Regions from separate parts of the Sporomusa intestinalis genome, predicted to be linked through region 3. Evidence: riboswitches for the same ligand, from Rfam matches in the RefSeq annotation. Region 3 holds a riboswitch; each other region holds the start of a gene.

Region 1 (5,678 bases), 1.6 Mb from region 3:
CTTCACGGATGGGCACGGCGAACCCCCCGCACACCACATCGCCCAGTACGTCATATAAAATAATATGATCTTCCGCAATCGACTGCAGGGCTTTAAGCTTCTCCAAAGCAACAATAATTCCGCGGCCGGCGCAGCCTACCCCCGGCTCCGGACCGCCGGCCTCAACACATTTAACCCCCCGGAAACCGTTATGAACCACATGACTTGTAGTCACATCGTCGCCATATTTTCTGACCATATCAAGCACTGTTTGTTTGCAGGTGCTGCCAAGCAGCAGTCTGGTAGAGTCATTTTTCGGGTCGCAGCCAATCTGGCAGACAGCGTGTCCCTGTTCCGCCAGGGCCGCCGTTACATTGGCTGCTGTTGTCGATTTTCCAATCCCGCCCTTGCCGTAAAACGCAATTTTTTTCATTTTTTTCTCTTGTATTCCTCTCTCCATCAATTCGTAAGAAAAGACTCGGCTTATGTCAAGTCCTTGGGGACGATGGCAGAAGCCGCCTGTGCCCTTTAGGGTATAATCGTTCTTATGTCACGGAATTTCTTTTATAAATTCTGGTAGACGCAAAAAACCCGCTGTTGCGATTGATGCAATAACTAAAAATAAACTCCTGAGCTTAACCCAGGAGTTTATTGCGGCTTTATAAAAGCGTTATCGCAAAATCCCCCTCCCCATCGCTCGTAGGTCAACCGGTGATTGTCAAACAGGCAGTTCTCCTGGCTCTGACTCATCGCTCCTCCAAACCTTCCCACGACCTGCTAGCAGCGGTGGCGTCGCACCGTCGACACACTTCTGGTGTGTTCGGCACTAGCCTCCTTCGGTGGCGTCGCACCGTCAACACACTTTTGGTGTGTTCGGCACTAGCCTCCTTCGGTGGCGTCGCACCGTCAACACACTTTTGGTGTGTTCGGCACTAGCCTCCTTCGGTGGCGTCGCACCGTCGACACACTTCTGGTGTGTCCGGCACTAGCCTCCTTCGGTGGCGTCGCACCGTCGACACACTTCTGGTGTGTCCGGCACTAGCCTCCTTCGGTGGCGTCGCATCGTCGACACACTTCTGGTGTGTCCGGCACTAGCCTCCTTCGGTGGCGTCGCACCGTCAACACACTTTTGGTGTGTTCGGCACTAGCCTCCTTCGGTGGCGTCGCACCGTCGACACACTTCTGGTGTGTTCGGCACTAGCCTCCTTCGGTGGCGTCGCAGTGGCATAATTGGAGTTGCTCCTCATTACAGTGGCGGGACCGCGCCGGTGTTCCACCGGACTTCCCTATTAAGCCCCGCAGGGCACCTGTTTCAGCTGTATTTTGTTAAATCAGTCCGGCTGCTTCCAGCCACACGGTAGCGGCCAATAACCAACTTCCGGCTTATGACTGTCCGTGCCGGTGACCGTGGCTTTTGCCGCAGGCGTGGCTGTGGCCGGGACTGCAGTTGCCCCCAGCCTGGCGGTGGCCATGAAGTGGATGGGCGATGGCAGAGCGGAGATGGTTTACATAGATATCCTGAATGGCGGTATTCTCTCCTAAACCATGGAAATATACATCAACACGGAAGCCGGCCGCCAACAACTGCGACTTCGCCGAATCTTCCTCATCCCCGGCCATGTCGTTGGTTGCATGATCACCAGCCACCAGCAAAAATGGCATCAGGGTAACTTTTTTCACCTGTTGCAGTTTCAGTTTGTCAATAATACGGCTTAAAGACGGAAAACCTTCGACAGTATACACAAAAACATTGTTTAAGCCGGCGTCTGCCAGTTTTAGCTGCAACACCGAGTAAGCAGCATTAGCCGGATGCATACCGCCATGGCCCATAAGCACCACAGCGCTGGCGCCATCATCGGCAGGCAGCTGCGTCTTTAATGCATTAATGGCAATTTCGTAGTCATCGGGATGATTCTCATGACCCATGCAATACAGCAGAGGGCGGCCCAAACGGATTTTATCAAAAGCTTTTTCCTTGGCATGGGCGTAATGGGCAACAAGGACCCTGATTTTTTCATATTCGGCACCTGCCACGATATGCAAAGGCTGGAGGTATACTTCCTTGTAGCCTTCGTCCTGCAGGCGCTGTAAGGCCTGGATCTCATTATCAACCTGAACGCCGGCAGCGGCTAAACGTTTGATGACGGTACGCGAAGTAAAAGCCCGCCGCACCTCATATTCGGGAAAACTAGCGCGGATTTTGTTTTCGACAGTTTCAATATTTAGTTTAAGGGTTTCCTGATAAGAAGTTCCAAAGCTAACAACGACAATAGCCTTTTTTGATGACTTGTTTTGCTCTTGCTCCATAGTTATTGCCTCCTCCATAATCTCCCACATAGGTACCACAAAAATAAAAGCCCTCGCTGGCGCAGGCCGGGAGGGTTCTGTTCAGAGGAAATCAATCCAGATAACCGTAACAATTAACCGCAATTGATATTCTAAATCCCCTCCTCATCGCTCGTGAGTAAAAACGGTGATTGACAGACAGGCAGTTCTCCTGACTCTGGTTCATCGTTACACCCAAACCTTCCCAAGACGGTTGCGTCTCAGTGGCATATCTTAGGCTAACTCCCCATTACAGTGGCGGGACCGCGCCGGCTTTTAACCGTACTTCCCTATTAAGCCCTTTAAGGCACCTGGCTCCTACTATTCAATTTTCAGAAAAACAGCTTATTTATTACCAATAATAGCATCCGTTATCAGCTATTGTCAAACACATCCTGTTTTATACAGAATATAGTGAATATTATACCCGGTCCAAAGGAAAGCTGCAGAAGCTTCGCTTTCCATAACCGGCGCAGGGAAAATCGCTGCCGCTTTAGCAGCGCGATTTACAACTGCCACGCCATCAAATAATAGACCGCAGAGCAGGCACAGGGCGGGCCAAATCATAGGAAAGCTGGCTGATCATCGGGCCGGCGTTGATTTGGATCAGAGCAATGCCTTCAGGCACTGTTACCTGGGTCTGGGTAAAATTGGCTATACCGGCAACACCGGCTGCAACAAGCCTGTCAGTAACGAGTTGGGCCTGTTCGGGCAGCACCGCTACCAACCCGATACTCACCTGCTTTTTCAACACCACAGTCTCCAGATTCCGCAGGGCTTCAATTGTTAAACCCAGTTCAGGGATCCTGACGCCGTAATTCCGCTCATCCATGTCTAAAACCGCAGTGATCCGGAAGCCGGGCGGCAGGAAATTCTGGTAACAATTTATCGATAACAGAGGCATCTCCATGCCCACCACAATGGTGTTCCAAACCGTATTGTAGCCCAGAATTTCACCAATCCACTGCAGCAGAAAATCAATCCTGTAGCCGACACCCTTGGTGCCGAACTCACCGAAAGAGGACAGGTCTTTGCGTATTATCGACGAGCTTATGCCGGTACGCTGGCCGATTTGAATGGACAGGCACATAGTCTCGCCATCATCCAGCATTTTTTTCAGGGCGTTATAATAGATTGCCATCCTGGTTATCGTCAGCTTAGATATATCATCTCTTGTTTTTATCATTTCGCATCTCCCTTTCCCGTAAAAATGAATAAAAAATTAAATACCCGGCTGCCACGACAGCCGGGAAATTTTTACAGCGCACACTAAATAGAAACTCCTGGTCAATGACCAGGAGTGAATTCAGCAGCAAACACAAAGCCAACCTGGCAGTAAATGCCACAGCAAGCCGGTGCGACTGTAATCCCCTCCCCATCGCTCGTGGGTTAAACGGTGACTGTCAGCTAGGCAGTTCTCCTGGCTCTGGCTCATCACTCCACCAAACCTTCCCAAGACAGTTATGTCTCAGTGGCATATCTTGGTTTTGCTCCCCATTACAGTGGCGGGACCGCGCCGGTGTTTAACCGGCTTCCCTATTAAGCCCATAAGGGCACCTAACTCATGATTATTTAATTACAATGTCTGAATATTATACATGTTAATAATACCATTTGTGACAGGAGTTGTCAAACACCTTCGGTTTTGATTTGATGTAACCTTACATTAAAGAGGTAGAGGCAAAACACAACCTCTTAGTATAATCAGAAACTATTTTTGGGTCTTATATCAAATCACTTTGGCTGTAACCTCAAAAGGAATATTTCACGCCTAACTGATAATTGCGGGCTGGCATGGGGAACGAGCCAAGTTGGGAATCTCCCACTAATTCATAATCTTGATTTGTTAAGTTATTAACTTTGAAATAGGCGCGGGCATGCTTATCAATAGAATAATTCATAGCCAGATCCACAATCCAGTAGCGTGAAGAGGTAAACCTCGTTGCACTGCGCCCGGTAGCCCCCGTGCCATCAATATCAATATTCCATTTTTCATCGGCATAGCTAACCCCTAGCCGGTAACCGTTTGGCTGCGAGTTTTCCGGGTCCTGAATATAGGCAGCACCAGTTTTTTCCTCAACCTTTAAATAAGAATATCCTGTCATAACAGTCCAGAGTGGCGAAATAGCCCGCCGTAATTCTATGTCGACACCCTTTTTGCGTAATTCGTTGATGTTGGACGGTGTATATACAGTTGTAGAGATACCGCTGTCATCATATGTATATGAGCCCCAGTCAATTGCATCGTGCAGCTTGCTTTGGAAATAACTGGCCTTAACATATGTCCGCTTATCCAATTTTTTATTGATGCCTATTGTCGTCGTATAGCCGGTTTCAGGTTTTAGGTTGGTATTGCCGACCAGCTTGTATCGGTAGATTTGCCCTCCATACTCATACTCACTACCCTCCTCCGGCCAGAATAAATCATCTACCAGCGGCGCATTAAAAACCTTGCCCCACGATATGTACATGTCTGTGGTTTCATCCATCTGGTAGTTCAATGAAGCCCGCGGCGTTGCCTTGGAACCGAACGTACTATGGTGGTCATACCTGATGCCTGGAGTCAGAATCCATTTGTCATTTAGCTGCATCCGGTCTTCCAAGTATGCTGCCTTATTGGTAATTTCCTGATTACCCATTGAGGTGTGCTGCACCCGGGTATTGCGCCATTCCACGCCCCCGACCAAAAGGTTTTTGTCATCTAGGTGCCAGCCATCCTGCCAGGCAATGCCGGTTTCCTTATTGTTGTACATCGAATCCTCATCGGTATCATGCAATTCATACTTATGATAATTTTGGTACAAGCGCAAGTATCCCGGGGTTGTTGATGATTTATCCATATTATATGTCAAATCCCAGTTATTGGTAAGCGTATCTAAATACGCACTGGGATTATGGTTTATAAAACCAAGTGGCTTATAAGGCTGCCCCTTATGGTCGTCAGCATGCTCCGCGCTGAATGTCAGTGAGGTCGTGTCGCTTAATTCCCTGTCAATACGGATTGTCATGTTTTTCTGATCATACGCGCTGTTCGGCATATCTTTTACGGTGCCAAATTTAAAATCTTTATAGGCAGAGTGATCCTGCTCTTCTTTCCCTGCTGTAATAAACCAGTTCCAGCCTTCCTCAGCGCCTGCTGTGGTAAGCTCATACTGCCTATACCCCCAGGAGCCGGCTCCGATATCAAGAGTCGAACGACTTTCGCCGCCTTGCCGGGTAATAATATTAATAACACCACCTACAGCGTCTGAGCCATATATTGCTGACGCCGCTCCTTTTACGATCTCAATGCGCTCAATATTGCTTAGGGAGGGAAGAACATTTAGATTGTAGGTCGCCTGACCATGGCCTGGTTTCTTATTTAAATTCACCCG
Region 2 (4,749 bases), 1.6 Mb from region 3:
TGTGCTAAAAACAAATACCAGCACTTTAAACGGCTGGTATTTGCCCATAATATAATATTAGAACTTATATTTATAACTCAGCATGTAATTAATGGGGGTTGTGTAATAGGCCGAACTGGTATGGTTGACATTGTCCTGCCTGTCCAGCACATTATCAATACTCAAGTTAATTTCACTGACTGCGTCAACGGCATAATTGACATGTAAGCTTGTTAATAAATAAGGCTTGGTTTCAAAAGAGTGCGCATTGCTTGGCGTAAGCACCCGCTTGGCCAGGTAATTCGCCGAGAGGCTGGCCGTCCATTTATCCATCTGGTACGTAGCCCCGCCATTGAGCTGCAGCCGGCCGAAGTTTCTGTCCCAATAGGTTTTAACGCCGGTTTTTTCGGATTTTGCCCTGCCCTTGGGATCACTGTAGGTCAGCCCGTACTGGTAAGACCAGCCGTTATGTCCCTGAATATCGGCGCTTAACTCGATCCCCGTATTTTTCAGATCCTCATTGACGGCGTAATATTTGTCAGATTGTTTGCTAAAGCTGATATTATCCTCAATCTCATAATTAAATAGTGCCGCCCGCCATTTGTGGTTATTATGATTTTTCTTCCAGCCAACTTCATAATGAATACCGGTCTGGGGCCGAAGATTGGGGTCGCCGACCACCATAGTACCGCCAGTGGAGTACATCTGGCCAAAAGTTGGCATTACATAGGACTGGCCAATGCTGGCATACACACTGGCGTCGGCCGACAGCTTATGGACAAACTGTCCCTGGGCGCTGAAGTTGTGATAATTTTTATCTTCGGCAGCCCCGCCTGTCCAGCTTTTCCGGGCACTGAGCGTAAAGGTATCGGCCTCCCGCAGAGGCGCTTCCCATTGGCCGTAAAGGGAATAATTATTGCGCTCATAGCGGGTGCTTTCTTTCACTTCCGGCGTATAGCTCTCATTTTGATAGGTTGCGCCAAATAACAGCGTACTGCCGCTCGTCTGCCAGATATTTTGCAGGTCGAAACCATATGTGCGATTCTTCTCCTTGGAATCTTTCCATTGCGGATATTTGTCGCTCTCGCCGGTTGAACTGTAATAGTCCATCCCGGTAGAATGCAAACTGTTGGCATTATAGTATAGATTGCCTTTTAAATCGCCCTGCTTCACATTAAGCTGCACAAAATCCTTGGTATTATCGTGCCGGCGATTGTAGCGCGCCTTGTCATCAATAAAATAAGGATAATCATATTTAGCGTCATAGCCTTTACCAAAGGTATAGGTAAAGCGGCTGACTGATTCATTATGACTGTACATTAAGTCCACATTTTCATCAAAAACATAATTGAGGGTAATATTATTTTTCTCCGAACCATTAAATGCATTATACATTTCCGGAGTGGCCAAGTTGGAAGAAACTTTGCCAACATCGCCCCACTTATCATAGGTATAGCTGAAACCCAGCTTACCGGCCTGCGTCGTCAGCGCATAGTTTTGCTGCCCCTTGTTGCCGCCGCCGACAGTAACGGTGTTCGGCATTTCCTTCTTTGTGATAATATTGATAACACCGCCGGTAGCCTCGCTGCCATATAAAACAGACCCGCCGCCCTTGACCACCTCAATGCGTTCCACGTTTTCCAGAGGCATATCCTCGAGATTATACAACCCTCTTAAATTGGCCGGCGTGCCGTTGATTAGCAGCAGTGTTCCTTTTTCCACACCCCTGATACTAATTTTACTGGTCATAGATCCCAGCGAAGCCCCGCCGGGGCCTTTGGCCTGGTAAATCACGCCGGTGGCCATGGCCAATGCCTGCTGCAGGTTTCGGGCGCCGGTGTTCTGTAACTGTTCGCTGGTATATACGTCAGTTGCCGCCCCGATATCCAGGTCCTTTTTTTCATAGCGCTGCGCCGTAACCAAAATCGTGTCCCAGACATATTCCTCTGTAGCTTCGATATCCTCCGCATGGGCAGGCGAAGCCAGCGCCAGTGTGGAAAACAACAGTGCCGCTAAACCAATGTTTCTGTTGTGCTTGCTTACTCTCATTTTTCTCTTCTCCTCTTACTTAGTCTACCTTTGCTATTAGTTGCTTGCGCTAGCCCTTATGGCAGCCGGCAATTTGGGCCACCGTCCGGCATTACCCGTAAAAAATACCCCTCACCAGTGACAGCAAGGGGTATTCTACAGGTTAGGCCATGAAAACACCGGGAAAGCTTTATTATGTATGGCATAACCCACCTCCTTATCGCTCGTAAGTGCAGTGTGTAATAAGATAGGCAGGTATTCTGGCTCAGATTCATCATATTGTTCTGTCTTCCCGGAACAAGCCAGTGACACAGTTGAACAATACTCCTCTTTACAGCGGCGGGACCGCGCCGGGATTACACCGGCTTCCCGATTAAGCCCTCAGGGCACCTATCTTCGTCTTTATAAAATTTTTTGCTCAAATTCTGCTACATATATTGTCAGCCCTACGCCAGCCTAGGACCTTAACCGGATTGACAGTTCAGCCTTCTGGAAAAAAAAATCGGGTCATAAAGACCCGTGCCAATAGGCGCATAACTTAAAGGAGTTTTAGAAAAATGGCAACTAATAAGAAAACTCCCAACTGCTATTGCAGGTGGGAGAAATTCTACAGTGGTGACTAAATCAAAACTCCTGGTAATATACCAGGAGCAAATTCAGCAAAAGGACACATTCAACCTGAATAAATCAGGTTCAAAAGTGTTTACTGTAATCTCCTCCCCATACCTCGTGGGTAAAACGGTGATTGTCAGCTAGGCAGTTCTCCTGACTCCGGATCGTTGCTTGCTTAAACCTTCCCAGGATCTTTATCCCAGTGGCATATCTTAAGCTTGCTCCCCGTTACAGTGGCGGGACCGCGCCGGCATCGCACCGGACTTCCCTATTAAGCCCTGAAGGGCACCCAACTCAAACAATATTCAATTTCACTGTTATGGTACATATTATACAGGACATCTTTTCCTTTGTCAATATTTACTGCCCTTGTTTTCTAAAGATTATAATAATCAATAGCCGACCCCCCGCTTCCTGCTGCTACAGCGGCTTCAGCGGTCCCGCCACCCTGCACTGCAGTATTAACAACAAATTCATAAAATATTCAATTCAAAAAAGCAAAATGTACGCCCTTCCTGCTTTTTATAGTACCCTTTTAGTTAGTATCTTACCAAAAAGTACGTACTTTCTGCTGCTTGCAGGTTAGTGTATCATAGAGACAACGAATTTTTAAAGGAGGATATTACTGTGAAAAAAGAAATTGAAGTATTTGATTATGCTAATGAGATTATGAAAGCGGTCAAAACAGGCGTTTTGCTGACCACAAAGGCCGATGACAAAGTGAACTCTATGACTATTGGTTGGGGTACTCTCGGCATTGAATGGTCAAAACCGATTTTTACAGTTTTCGTTAGAGAAAACCGTTTTACCAAACATCAACTTGAACAAAATCCGGAATTCACAATAAATATACCCTATGGTGCTTTTGATAAAAAAATATTGGGGGTTTGCGGGACAAAATCCGGTCGTGAACTGGATAAAATCAAAGAGCTTAACCTGACGCTGGAAAAACCTAATCATATTTCGGTTCCTGCTGTCAAAGAGCTTCCTTTAACGCTTGAGTGCCGGGTTATATACAAGCAAAAACAAGATGAGCGTGAAATTACCGCAGAAAACAGGAAAACATTTTACCCACAGGATGTTGACAGCTTATTTCACGGTGCAAACAAGGATTTTCATATCGCTTATTACGGAGAGATTGTTAGTGCGTATATTATCGAGTAGTATAAGCTTGCAGTGCCGGCCTTGCCCGGCCTGCCCTAATGAATCCTTGGGCGAACACCTATACCCTGTCATTTAGTTTTGGTTAATTTTTCCAGAACATTGCTGGTAATGTCCTTACCGCCATAAATGGTGGCATTTTTTTGCACCACCACCGTAATCCCTTCGGCAGCTGCGACTTCCCTGATAGCCGCATCAATTTTAGTTGTGATGGCGGTTAGCAATTCCTGCCGCTTTTGCTCCAACCGCTGCCGCAGCTGCAGCTCCAGTTCCTGTTTGCCGGCATCGCTGAGACCGGCCGCTTTGCTGTCATATTCCTGTTTGGCCTGCTCATGCTCAGCCTGCAGCCTGTTATCGGCCTCAGGCTTATCCGGATGCTGATTGAGTAAAATACTGTAATCCACTACACCGACCGGCGAGACAGCCGGCTTTTTTTTGCGCGCGGCCTCGCCGGGCTGCGCCAGCCCCAGGAGGCCGGTCAAAAACACAACTAAAGTTAACAGAATCAGCGCTTTTGTTTTCATCGACAATAGAATTACCTTCCTTCTATTAGTATTGTACTGCTTTGTTGCTTGTCATTTTACATTTGGTGGCAAACTCCACATAGCCTTCCAGGGCCTCAATGACCGACTGTTCCCGAGAATGGCTCCCCTCAGCGGGAAGGCTGTCCAGCGTCTCAGTAATGATCAGCCTAATTTGTTCGGAATGGTAGCCGCAGGCCAATAGCATCTGGGTCAGCTTTTCGATTTGTTGGTTTTTCATAAATAAAACAACTCCTAACCGCAAGTAGTAAATTCAGGCGCCCATCCTTATGTGAGGTAGATTTGAGGGATATAAATCTTGGGCTGAAAAACGCTGTTATGCAGCGTGCCCTATAATAGTTAAGGATAATAACAATAAAAAAATCCCTTACGGGAGTATTTTACAGAATGCCGCCGGCATGTCCACTCTGGTGGCTGCAAAAATCTC
Region 3 (5,678 bases):
GCGCCACGCTCAAGTTCGGAAATATATCCCTGCGTTAAGCCTGCTGCCTTCGCCAGTTTTTGCTGCGACATATTTTTCATAGTCCGCAATTTTTCCAGCGTCATTTTCTCATCCTCCTTTTTAGTACATCTTATGCTTAACATTCTAATTCTATAGAATTAATCAGTCAATACTATGATATTATTTTTCCGATAGTGATATATGCTATTATTACTATAGAATTATTTTTAGAATTATTTTTAAGGTGGTTAAAAATGGATATCACAAAACGCATTATTGAACTACGTGAATTAAAAGGGTATAGTACGAATAAACTCGCGGCTATAGCAGGACTGTCACAGGGTTTTGTAAGGCAGATTGAGTTAGGTGAAAAACAGCCTACCGTTGATTCTATGAGTAAAATATGTGCTGGCTTAGGAATAAGTTTAAGTGAATTCTTTTCTGATGATGATACGGAAATACCAATAGATATCAAGCAATTAGTAACCATTGCTAAAACTCTCACTCCCGGCCAGAGAGAGGCTTTGCAATTGTTTCTGGAGCGAATGAAAAATGATATCCAGTAATTTTTTCTACCTTCCCGTTTCCGAGGGAATAATAAGTAAAAAATAGGTTCAGGCTGCATAACCGGCTTTATAGAGTCGGTTTTTTAGGTTTATAAGCCGGAACATTAAAAGGTACACCGCAGGTTGATGGCCGGTGTACCTTTTTTAGTCTACCAGCAGTTAAAAAATAATTTCTGTGGACATAAGAACGACGATACCCTAAAGGGTATCGTCCCAAAGGACTTGGCCCAAGCCAAGTCTTTTCTTATCCTGATAGACAGTCATGTCGTTATAACGGCACCATCAAAGAATATAAAATGCTATTTTTCAGGATAGAAAGGTTAACTTTCCGGTTTTATGATAGTATTTCTCATATGGAAAAAATACCAGGTTGTGACGCTATTTTCATCCAGCCTGTGCCCGTTAGGGCCTGATCGTTTCTTTAGGTTCGCAAATTAAGTTTCAGGCGATTTTGCCGTTTTCGATCAGCCTAAAGATTTTGCCGGCAATAGCAGCATCATCCCGTGGTTCAGCCAATAGCGGCTCAATCTGCCGCCACACCCCGTCCGGGTTGATTGCCAGCGCCCTGGTGTTCAGCCACTGCCCGTCGGCAGCGATTGTTCCTTTTAATTTACCCTGCAGCGAGAGCCGTTCTTCATATTCCTGTTTGAGTGCGGCCGCTACCCGCGTTTTATCAACATAGGTCAGATCATCTGATTTGAATACAGCCAGCATACCGGCCCGGATAACGGCATCGCCCTCGCTTTTATTGATCATGCCCTTTTCAATGGCCGTATAGAGCAAGCTGTTGTACTCAGCAAAATAACGGAAGTCGTCCCGGTACAGCGCCGCTTCCACGCTGAACAGCATGTAGTCATAACCGGTAAGCGGCCTGGCCGGTGTCTGGTCGTCACCCCAGTAGAGCTGCGAATTTTTTACGAACAGCTTTTCCGGGTTGAACTTGGCGGCATCGGCCTTAATCACGGCAAAATAGCCGTTCTGGAGCGATACGCCGCCCAGGCTGTCTGTTCCGGCGTATTCATTGTGAAACACCAGACGGATGTCTTTATCCCCGCCGGCTAAGAGGTCCTGCAGCGCGCTGACCGCACTGTCGACCACTTTGAGAGTGGTTGACAGCTGGCCGATGGTCAGCAGGCTGGAAATGCTATTGGCAAGACTTAAAAAAGACTGAAAATAGTCTTTGTTGACATAGGCCAGTAAGGCGGCACTAATCGACACCCGGCCGCCGCGATAAGGCACCAGGTTGGTCAGGGAGTAATTCAGCTCCACGCCATGTCCCAGCGAGCTTTCATCCAGGTTAAGCGCCAGCGGACCGGCCACGCTGGGCAGCTGCTGGGCCGCATTGGCGCCGAATTGCAAACCGACCACAGAGGAAACCACTGGCACAACCTTGCGAAACAGCTTCCGGTCATCCTTAAGGAACATTTCCGCCAGGCGCAGGCGAAAATAGTGTTGTCCCTCCTGGAACACAATCCTTTCCACATCCGCTGTTACCGGTGTAAAGACATAATGCTTGGCTTCTTTCACAAACAACCGGGAAAACCAGTCGATCAGACTCATGCTGTTCCTCTCCTTTTTGCCTCATGGCAATGTTTTTCAACGAGAACGTCCTCATCAGAAAAACTTGGCTTGAGTCAAGCCCTTTAGGACGCCACCCATTAGGGTCTAGTCGTTCATATGCCCACAGAAAAATTTTTTAACTTCTGGCAGAATGACAAAAACACTCTCCTGCAAGGAAAGTGTTTGCGTGTTTACGCTGCCGTAATCCCCGCCCTGTCGCTCGCAGGTACAAATGGCGATTGCCGGGCAGGCAGTTCTCCTGACTCCGGTTCATCGCTCGCCTGCGCCTTCCCAAGCGATTGCTCAGTGGCACTTGCAGGCTTGCTCCCCGTTACAGTGGCGGGACCGTGCCGGTATTGCACCGGACTTCTCTATTAAGCCCCGAAGGGCACCTATCCCCACATTATGCTGTTAATGGTGTATATGGGATAAATTAGCACAAAAATTCTCTTGCCCTTAGTATAGATCAGGCCAAACACATTTGTAAATAGATGATTGAGGATTTATTGGTTACAGCCACCGTCAGGCGTATACTCTGACACATTTATTCGCTGTGTTTGTCTCACTGCCTGGCGGTAGCATATTTCTTTACCAAACATAATATGTAATAGATAACAAGCAGAGGGTGGGATTAGATTTATGCTATTCTGGTTGATTTTGGCAGCGATCATATTTTTTCTGTTATCCCATTTTTGGGTGCTGTTATTAGCCTTACTCTTTTTCTGGTTTATTTAGCCGCTGTTGTCGCCTTCTTAGAAGCTGGTACCAGGCCCCAACCTATAAGCCCTGCCGCAATTAGACTAACTAACTGCGGCAGGGCTTTTTTTATCCTGATAGACACTCATGCCATTACGCTGGCACCAGCAAAGAATGAAAAATGTATTTTTCAGGATAGAAAGGTTAGTTTTCCCTGGATAAGGGCAACCCGGCTTCCGCTTTCGCCCCAGCTCGGCCCAAGCCGTGTTTTCTTTGACTGAAGCGGCAAGCAGCTTTTCAGACTTCCATAATGATAGGCAGAATCATGGGTCGCCGGCGGGTGCGTTCATATAAATATTTGCCCAGGGTATCGCGAACATTAGACTTAATTGTGGCCCATTCGGTAATATTATTGAGTTCGCATTTATCCAGGGCCTGTTTAACCCGCTCCTTGGCATCCTCCATCAGCTGCTCGGATTCACGGACATAGACAAAACCGCGGGATACAATGTCCGGGCCGGCAGCTACCTGACCGCGCTGCTTATCCATAGTGACAACAATGATAAGTATCCCGTCCTGCGACAGTTGGCGGCGGTCCCGGAGGACGATATTCCCCACATCGCCGACCCCCAGGCCGTCCACCAGGACATTGCCTGAGGTTACCTTGCCGGTTATAGCGCCCTTGTCCGCGGTAAATTCCAGGACCTGGCCGTTTTCGGCAACAAAAATATTTTCCTTGGCCATGCCTAAAGACTGGGCCAGTTTAGAATGCTTAATCAGATGCCGGTATTCGCCATGTACGGGGATAAAGAATTTCGGCCGCAGCAGATTATGCATCAGCTTAAGCTCCTCCTGGCTGGCATGGCCGGATACGTGGATGCCTGAGGTGGATTCATAAACAACCTCGGCGCCCTGGCGGAATAAATAATCAATCGTCCGTGACACCAGCTTCTCGTTGCCCGGTATTGGCGTAGCCGAGATAATTACAGTATCACCGGGAATAATTTCAACTTTCTTATGATCCGACATGGCCATCCGGGTGAGGGCCGACATGGGTTCCCCTTGACTGCCTGTTGTTAAAATAACGATGCTGGATGAGGGATAGTTGTTAATTTCGTCAATATCAATAATAACGCCCTCGGGAACATTTAAATAACCAAGTTCTAAGGCGATCGTAACAACGTTCACCATACTCCGGCCCAGGATGGCCACCCGGCGCCGGTACTTGCAGGCTGTGTCAATAGCCTGTTGAATCCGGTGAATATTGGATGAAAAAGAGGCAATAATAATTCGTTCCCGCGCATTGCGAAAGGCATCATCAAAGGTAACGCCCACTGATTTCTCACTTGGCGTATAGCCGGGCCGCTCGGCGTTCGTACTGTCTGCCAGCAGCACCAGCACCCCCTGGTCGCCTAATTCGGCAAATTTGTGAAAATCAGTGACTTTACCGTCAACCGGTGTTTGATCAAGTTTAAAATCTCCCGTATGGACTATGACACCTACAGGCGTTTTAATGGATAAAGCTACCGCATCGGCGATGCTATGGCTTACCCGGATAAAGCCAATGGAAAAATGGCCGATTTGGATCTGGTCCCCGGATTTTACGGCATGCAGATTGCTGGCCGGAACATTGTTTTCCTTCAGGCGTCCCTCTAAAATCCCCAGGGTCAGGCGAGTTCCGTATACGGGAACACTCAGCTGTTTTAACACATACGGCAATGCCCCAATGTGGTCTTCATGCCCATGGGTTAAAACAATAGCCTTGACTAACTCACGGTTGTCCAACAGATAGCTGATGTCGGGAATGACCAGATCAATGCCCAGCATGTCATCTTCCGGAAACATTAACCCTGAATCAACTACAATGATTTCATCACCATAACGGATTACCGTCATATTCTTGCCAATTTCCCCCATCCCGCCCAGAGGGATAATCTGTACTTTGCCTGGTTGTCGCGCCAAAAAAACATACACCTCCAAAAATATTAATCAATCAAGTTGTAACTGCCCGTTCATTAAGCCCATCACTAGAAACCGGCCGTCCTGTCCACTTGTGAATAATTATAACCTATTTAGTATTCGCTGACAACAAGTGGTCTACTCGCTCTTAAATATTATATGCAAAACCTGCCTCTACATACAAAAAACCGGTAGCTTGCGCTACCGGTAACCGTTAACTAATTTAACACGCCTAATGATTGCATAATCTTTGTCAGCTGGGCCGTTTCACCGGCAGTGGGCGGTACTAACGGCAGTCTTACCGGGCCGGCCTTGATACCGATCAGGTTAACCGCCTCTTTAATCGGAATAGGATTGGTGGTGACAAATATCACCCGGAAGAAAGGCAGGAGTTCCAGATGCAGGTCCTTAGCCTTGACCATATCTCCGGCAAAAAAGGCGTTTACCATGGCCTGCATACGACTGCCGACAATATGGGCGGCCACACTGATAACCCCCTGCCCCCCCACAGCCAGCACCGGCAGGGTTAGAGCATCATCACCGCTGTATACGAAAAAGTCCTTAGGGGTAATACGGATAATTTCCGAAACCTGCTCCAAACTGCCGCTGGCTTCTTTAACGGCGGCAATATTCTCCAGCTCCGCCAGCCGGGCGATCGTGTCCGGCAGGATGTTAGAGCTTGTGCGCCCCGGCACATTATATACAATCAGCGGTAAGGCTGTAGACTCGGCAATCGCCCGGAAATGCTGAAACAACCCCTCCTGGGGCGGTTTGTTGTAATAGGGAGCAACGACCATAGCCCCATGGACGCCGGTTTGCTCGGCGATTTTGGTCAGTTCAACAGAGTCTCTAGTATCATTCGTACCGGTGCCGGCAATGACTGTGGCCCTGTCGCCC
Region 4 (5,678 bases), 190 kb from region 3:
TCCATTTGTTCCTGGATGGCGCCATAAATACTGGGATCACCGGTATGAAGCCTGACTACCAGCTTCTGGTCCTTAACCCCCGCCGCCATCACGGCAATAACCTCTTCCAGGGTCATAGAAGCGCTGTTGTAAATCACAGCCCCGTTTTTGGCCAGCGACAGCAGCGCCGGGTTTACCAGCGAACCGGCATAGATAATAATATCCGCCTGGCCTAATAGACGCTGCCCTTTCACGGTTATGAGCTCAGGGTCGCCAGGTCCGGCTCCTACAAAAAATACATGCATTTTACTTGTGCTCCTTTCTTCTTCACTGTGTAATGTTGCGGCAGCTGCCCATTTTATCACAGGCAATTATATAAATCGGATTAAGTGCTTTAAACATATTGCTGGCGCCAGCCTGCTGGAGCCGGGTAACCTGAACGCAGCAGGCTTCCACCTGGTATTCAGGCCGTTGCCGCATGCTGCCAAGGGCGGCAGCTAAGGTCTCTACCGTAACTGCCGTGATAATCATTCTGCCTCCCGGCTTCAACAACCCGTCGGCGCAACTGAGAATTTCAGACAGCCTGCCGCCGCTGCCGCCAATTAAAATAACCTCAGCCGCCGGCAGTCCTGCCAGCGCCTCCGGGGCAGAGCCCAGTATGACCTCCACATTGGCAGCCTGAAATTTAGCGGCATTAGCCTTGATTAAGTCAACCCCTTCCGCTTCCCGCTCAATGGCAAATACCCGCCCCTGGCTGGCCAGCAAAGCAGCCTCGACCGACAACGAGCCGGTACCTGCGCCAATGTCAATCACCGTGTCCGCAGCACCGATGCCGGCTTTCGCCAGGGTTAAAATCCTGATCTCCTGCTTGGTCATCGGGATGCCGCCGCGGATAAACTCACTGTCGGGAATTCCCAGCTTATGGTTCATGCCTTCACCACCATTACGCTATGTTCGAACCCGGGGGTTGCCGCTGTGTCAGCCAAGGTCAGCGCCGCTACCGCTTCATTATCATAAGACAAATTGGCGCACAGCCAGACACAGGCCGTTTCCGGCCACCCCTGCGCCAGCAACACACGGGCAATATGGGCTGGGTTATGCTGATGATCGGTTAAAATACCTAATTTATACCCCGGCCGGTATCGGAGCAGCTCATCGGCCGCCTCGCGGCCATGCATGCTGATTAAGGCCGCATCCTGCCAGACTTCGGCCAGCCGGGCAAACGCCAGCTGCACAGAGCTGATGCCGGGAACAACCCGGATACGCGTAGGTTCGAACCGGCCCCTAAGGGCAGTCAGCATGCTGTAAAAGCCGGGATCGCCCGACACCAGCACAATTACATCCTCACAGGCAAGCTGCTGCCCGATGAAATCCAGCACGCCCTCAACATCCTTATCGATTATCCGCCTGGTCTGATGGGCTGAGCCGAATGTGTCAAGCGCCCGCTTGCTGCCCACCAAAACCTTCGCCCCGGCGATAATCCGGCTCGCGACAGGCAGCACATAATCAGGCGAGCCAGGGCCTATGCCCACAACGATTATCTGATGTTCCATCCTAAATGGCCTCCAATTTCCCTGGCAGTCTGGTCAAGCCCCAGTATTTCGCCCTTCAGGGTCACAATCACGGTTCCTACAGTCAAATCGCCGAACACATACCGCTCGGCCCGGGCACTGGCCCGCTCAGCCAGCACCTTGTACACAGCCGTCATATTATAGCGGGCTATAATCGGCATGACAGCCTCGGTCGTAGTGGAGGCCAAAACCTCCTCGACCGCGGCCTGCGGTGCGCCGCCGGCGGCCAGATAGGCGGCCAGTGTCTCCAGTCTGGCATCAGCCATCCGGTTGTGGGTATGAAATATGCCGGCCGACACTTTGACGATTTTCCCGAGATGACCGAATAAAAGTACCCGGCGCATACCATATTTAACGGCATTCTCCAGCATATGGCCGATAAAGTTGCTGGTCTGAACAACAGCGGCAGCCGGAATGCCATAACGGTTGATCGCAATATCCTGGCCAATTTTGCCCGGGGCAAACACGATCTCATCATAGCCCAGTGCCTGCACCACACTGATTTGCGGCACAAGCGAATTTTTAAACGCTTCTTCGGACATCGGTTCCACAATACCGGTAGTGCCGATAATGGATAAACCGCCAACAATCCCGAGGATTGGATTCAGCGTCCTGGCAGCCAGTTTTTCCCCGCCGGGCACAGAGATTGTCACGACCGCGCCCCTGCCCGGCGGCAGGCATTCCCCAACCGCCCGGATAATCATGGCCCGCGGCCCGGGATTTACCGCCGGTTCACCGACAGGTACCGCTAAACCCGGCTTGGTCACGGTCCCGACCCCTTCCCCGGCTTTAATCACTACGCCAGGCTCATCGTTTACCATCATTTCGGCCATAATTTTTACCCCGTTGGTAATATCGGGGTCATCACCGGCATCCTTTATCACCCAGGCCGTACCGCCGCCGGCAATTGCCGAGCTTCCGGCCACCGGCACTGCCAGCGCCACCCCCTGGGGTGAAATTACCTCAACTGCTGCCACAGACTGCCCTTTCCAGGCCAATACCGCCGCTTTGGCAGCGGCAGCCGCACAGGTCCCGGTGGTAATCCCCTTGCGCATCGGTTTATCAGACAACAAAAAACCCCCTTGAGCAGGGGGTAAATACCAAACAAGAAAATTTTTTGCCTGATTATTGTACCCACACCTGCCTATCTTCCGTAGGTCCCAGTACTTCATCAGATGAAGTACTAGCGGCATGTGCCGGAACAGGCAGGTCTCCTGACTCTGGTTCATCGCGACCTTGTAATCCACCAAACCCAAAGCTAGACTTGCCGGACTACTCGCCTTCCCGGTTTCCCAGTGGCACAAATTTAAGCAGCATCCCCAATACAGTGGCGGGACCGTGCCGGTATTGCACCGGACTTCCCTATTAAGCGTGAAGCACCCGTTCCCTACACTTATCAAATTATTATCCTAAATATAATTCCCTATTGTTATGTATTTTCCTGCTGGCTGGTCGAATAATTATGAATTTTAATAGTTAGCCTCTTAATTGCAAAAATTATGCAATTTTTTGCGAATTCAAACAGGATTTTTTCATCTCCATGCGGAATGTTACACTGGTCAGACCATCATACCAAACATCTAATTTTTTATTTGGGGGAGTGGAGAGTTTGAAAAAAGTGAGTGAGCATTGGCAACAAGCGTTTACAGCCTATGCCGACGGCCTCAGCCTGTTCTCAGAGTTTGAGGCCAGGGCCAAAAACGCCGCCGCTGAGGTTTTCCGGGTCAAAACAGCAGCCGAAGCTGCCGCAGTCATTACCAGCCTTGTTAAGTACACAAATGCCCGCAAAATTGTAGCTGTCAACAGCCCGCTGCAACAAGCAGCCGGCATCAATGCCGCCCTGGCCGAGCTTGGTGTTACTCTGTACACCGACCAGGCCGACATTGCCGAGCATGCGGAGAGCGCCGACATTGGCATTTCGGCGGTGGAATTTGCCATCGCTGAATCAGGCAGTGTCTGCCAGGATGCCATGGCCTTTGAAAGCCGCCTGGTTTCCATGCTTCCTCCTGTTCATGTTGCCTTTATGAACAGTGGTCATGTTGTGCCTGGTGTAACAGAAGCCATGGAGGTAATCTCCAAGGTATATGACCGTGGTTATATTAGTTTCATTACCGGTCCCAGCCGCACGGCCGACATTGAGCGGGTGCTGACAATCGGCGTGCATGGCCCCAGCCGGTTTATCATTATTGCCGTTGATGAAGAAGTTAACGGAGGTAATTGTTAATGAATACAAACAACCGGAATATAAAAAATGAAATAGAAGAGAAACTGAATGACGATATATTACGCGGCGCCTTAGGCCGCTTTGCCGAGGCCTACCCTGTCTCGCGGGCCAAAGCCTATGAGAATGTGGCCGATGTGGAAGCCCTCCGCGAGCAGGTCCGGCAGATGAAGATCGGGGCGGTTGCCGACATTGACAACCTGGCTGCTAAATTTGAAGCCGAAGCAACCAGGCGTGGCGCCAAAGTGTTCCGGGCCCACGATGGTGAAGCCCTGAAAAAATATCTTATCAATCTCTGCCGGGAAAAGAATGTAAAACGGATTGTGAAATCCAAATCCATGGCCTCCGAGGAGATTCACCTGAATCATGACCTGGAGGCAGCCGGGCTGCATGTAAAGGAAACCGACCTGGGCGAATGGATTATCTCCCTGGCCGGTCACAAGCCCTCCCATATGGTTATGCCGGCCATCCATTTAAACCGGGAGCAGATTGCCGATTATTTTTCCCGGGAACTGAAACAGGAAATTCCCACTGATATTCCCTTTATGGTCCAGGCGGCCCGGACAGCCCTCAGAAGTGAATTCCTCCAGGCCGACATGGGTATCTCCGGGGCAAACTTCGGCATCGCCGAAAATGGGGCTATCGGCCTGGTAACCAACGAAGGCAATGCCCGCCTGGTAACTACCCTGCCCCGTATTCATGTTGTTATCATCGGCTATGAAAAGCTGATCCCCACCATCAACGATGCCGCCCCGATCCTGCGCACCCTGCCGCGCAACGCCACCGGCCAGCTGATGACCAGCTATATGACCATGACCGCAGGAGTTACCCCGGTAATGGTTAAGCAGGACGGCAAATGGGTGGAACAGGAAAAGGAACTGCATATTATCCTGTTTGATAATGGCCGTTTAAAAGCAGCCCGTGATGACAAATTCAAAGAAATCTACCAATGTGTCCGCTGTGCCTCATGCCTGAACGTTTGTCCCGTCTATACGCTGGTAGGCGGCCATGTGTACGGTCATATTTATGCCGGCGGCATCGGCGCCATCCTGACGGCCTTCCTCAACAGCATGGGGGACTTTGAAAAAATCAATGAGTTATGTATCGGCTGCCGCAAATGTGTCGAGATATGCCCCGGCAAGATTGATATCCCCCATCTCATCGAGGAGCTCCGGGCTAAAGCCGTCCGGGAACATGGGCTGCCGTTCGGCGTTAAAGCGGTATTTGAAAACGTCCTGGCCAACCGCAAGGTTTTTCATACCTTGCTGCGCCTGGCCGCTATTGGGCAGAAACCCTTTCAAACCGGCCGCTTAATCCGCCATCTGCCTTTGTTTCTGGCCGGCATGGCCAAAGACCGCAGCCTGCCGGCGGTCGCTGATTCCCCCTTCCGTGACCGGGTTGCCAGAGTAACCAAAAAAATAAATAAACCGGCCAAACGGATTGCTTTTTTCAGCGGCTGCAACATTGATTTTATTTTCCCCGAAACCGGTGAAGCCGTATATAAGGTGCTCCAGGACCTGAACATGGAGATTGTTTTTCCGGAGGAACAAAGCTGCTGCGGCAAACCGGTCCTCGGTATGGGCGATAAGGACACAGCCAAGCGGATTGCCCGGAAAAATATCGAAGTCTTTGAGGCGGCCAAGGCCGACATCATCCTCTCGGCCTGCCCCACCTGCGCCGAAACCTGGCATCAAACCTATGGCGAATTATTTGCCGACGAGCCGGAATGGCAGGCGCGGGCTGAAAAAATCGGCCACAAAGTCTGTGAGTTTACCAGCTTTGTGGCCAGAGAATACCAAAAAGCCGGCCGCTTGACCAAAACAGCCGGTCCTAAAAAAGTGACCTACCACGACTCATGCCATATGAAGCGGGGTCTCGGCCTCTACACTGAACCGCGGCAGCTGCTG

The links. Region 3 has a riboswitch for cobalamin ahead of ACZ481_RS11705 (hypothetical protein). Riboswitches for the same ligand answer to the same signal wherever they lie in the genome.
Region 1: linked by a shared signal. The riboswitch ahead of ACZ481_RS04135 (redox-sensing transcriptional repressor Rex) and the one ahead of ACZ481_RS11705 (hypothetical protein) in region 3 are both predicted to bind cobalamin.
Region 2: linked by a shared signal. The riboswitch ahead of ACZ481_RS04125 (TonB-dependent receptor plug domain-containing protein) and the one ahead of ACZ481_RS11705 (hypothetical protein) in region 3 are both predicted to bind cobalamin.
Region 4: linked by a shared signal. The riboswitch ahead of cbiD (cobalt-precorrin-5B (C(1))-methyltransferase CbiD) and the one ahead of ACZ481_RS11705 (hypothetical protein) in region 3 are both predicted to bind cobalamin.

The regions. Positions count from the first base shown of each region.
Region 1 covers NZ_AP042390.1:898,124-903,801, reverse strand. Annotated here, with positions in the region: gene ACZ481_RS04145 (nucleotide-binding protein) at 1-412, opposite strand, end outside; cobalamin riboswitch at 1,119-1,305, opposite strand; gene ACZ481_RS04140 (sirohydrochlorin cobaltochelatase) at 1,363-2,286, opposite strand; cobalamin riboswitch at 2,450-2,634, opposite strand; gene ACZ481_RS04135 (redox-sensing transcriptional repressor Rex) at 2,828-3,490, opposite strand; cobalamin riboswitch at 3,698-3,880, opposite strand; gene ACZ481_RS04130 (TonB-dependent receptor plug domain-containing protein) at 4,056-5,678, opposite strand, start outside.
Region 2 covers NZ_AP042390.1:892,559-897,307, reverse strand. Annotated here, with positions in the region: gene ACZ481_RS04125 (TonB-dependent receptor plug domain-containing protein) at 58-2,028, opposite strand; cobalamin riboswitch at 2,241-2,416, opposite strand; cobalamin riboswitch at 2,746-2,927, opposite strand; gene ACZ481_RS04120 (flavin reductase family protein) at 3,247-3,783, shown strand; gene ACZ481_RS04115 (OmpH/Skp family outer membrane protein) at 3,852-4,304, opposite strand; gene ACZ481_RS04110 (hypothetical protein) at 4,330-4,542, opposite strand.
Region 3 covers NZ_AP042390.1:2,502,983-2,508,660, reverse strand. Annotated here, with positions in the region: gene ACZ481_RS11715 (helix-turn-helix domain-containing protein) at 1-104, opposite strand, end outside; gene ACZ481_RS11710 (helix-turn-helix domain-containing protein) at 255-566, shown strand; gene ACZ481_RS11705 (hypothetical protein) at 1,008-2,126, opposite strand; cobalamin riboswitch at 2,359-2,538, opposite strand; gene ACZ481_RS11700 (ribonuclease J) at 3,120-4,739, opposite strand; gene dapA (4-hydroxy-tetrahydrodipicolinate synthase) at 5,000-5,678, opposite strand, start outside.
Region 4 covers NZ_AP042390.1:2,315,234-2,320,911, reverse strand. Annotated here, with positions in the region: gene cobM (precorrin-4 C(11)-methyltransferase) at 1-284, opposite strand, end outside; gene cbiT (precorrin-6Y C5,15-methyltransferase (decarboxylating) subunit CbiT) at 307-909, opposite strand; gene cbiE (precorrin-6y C5,15-methyltransferase (decarboxylating) subunit CbiE) at 906-1,532, opposite strand; gene cbiD (cobalt-precorrin-5B (C(1))-methyltransferase CbiD) at 1,517-2,605, opposite strand; cobalamin riboswitch at 2,738-2,949, opposite strand; gene ACZ481_RS10660 (LutC/YkgG family protein) at 3,169-3,774, shown strand; gene ldhH (L-lactate dehydrogenase (quinone) large subunit LdhH) at 3,774-5,678, shown strand, end outside.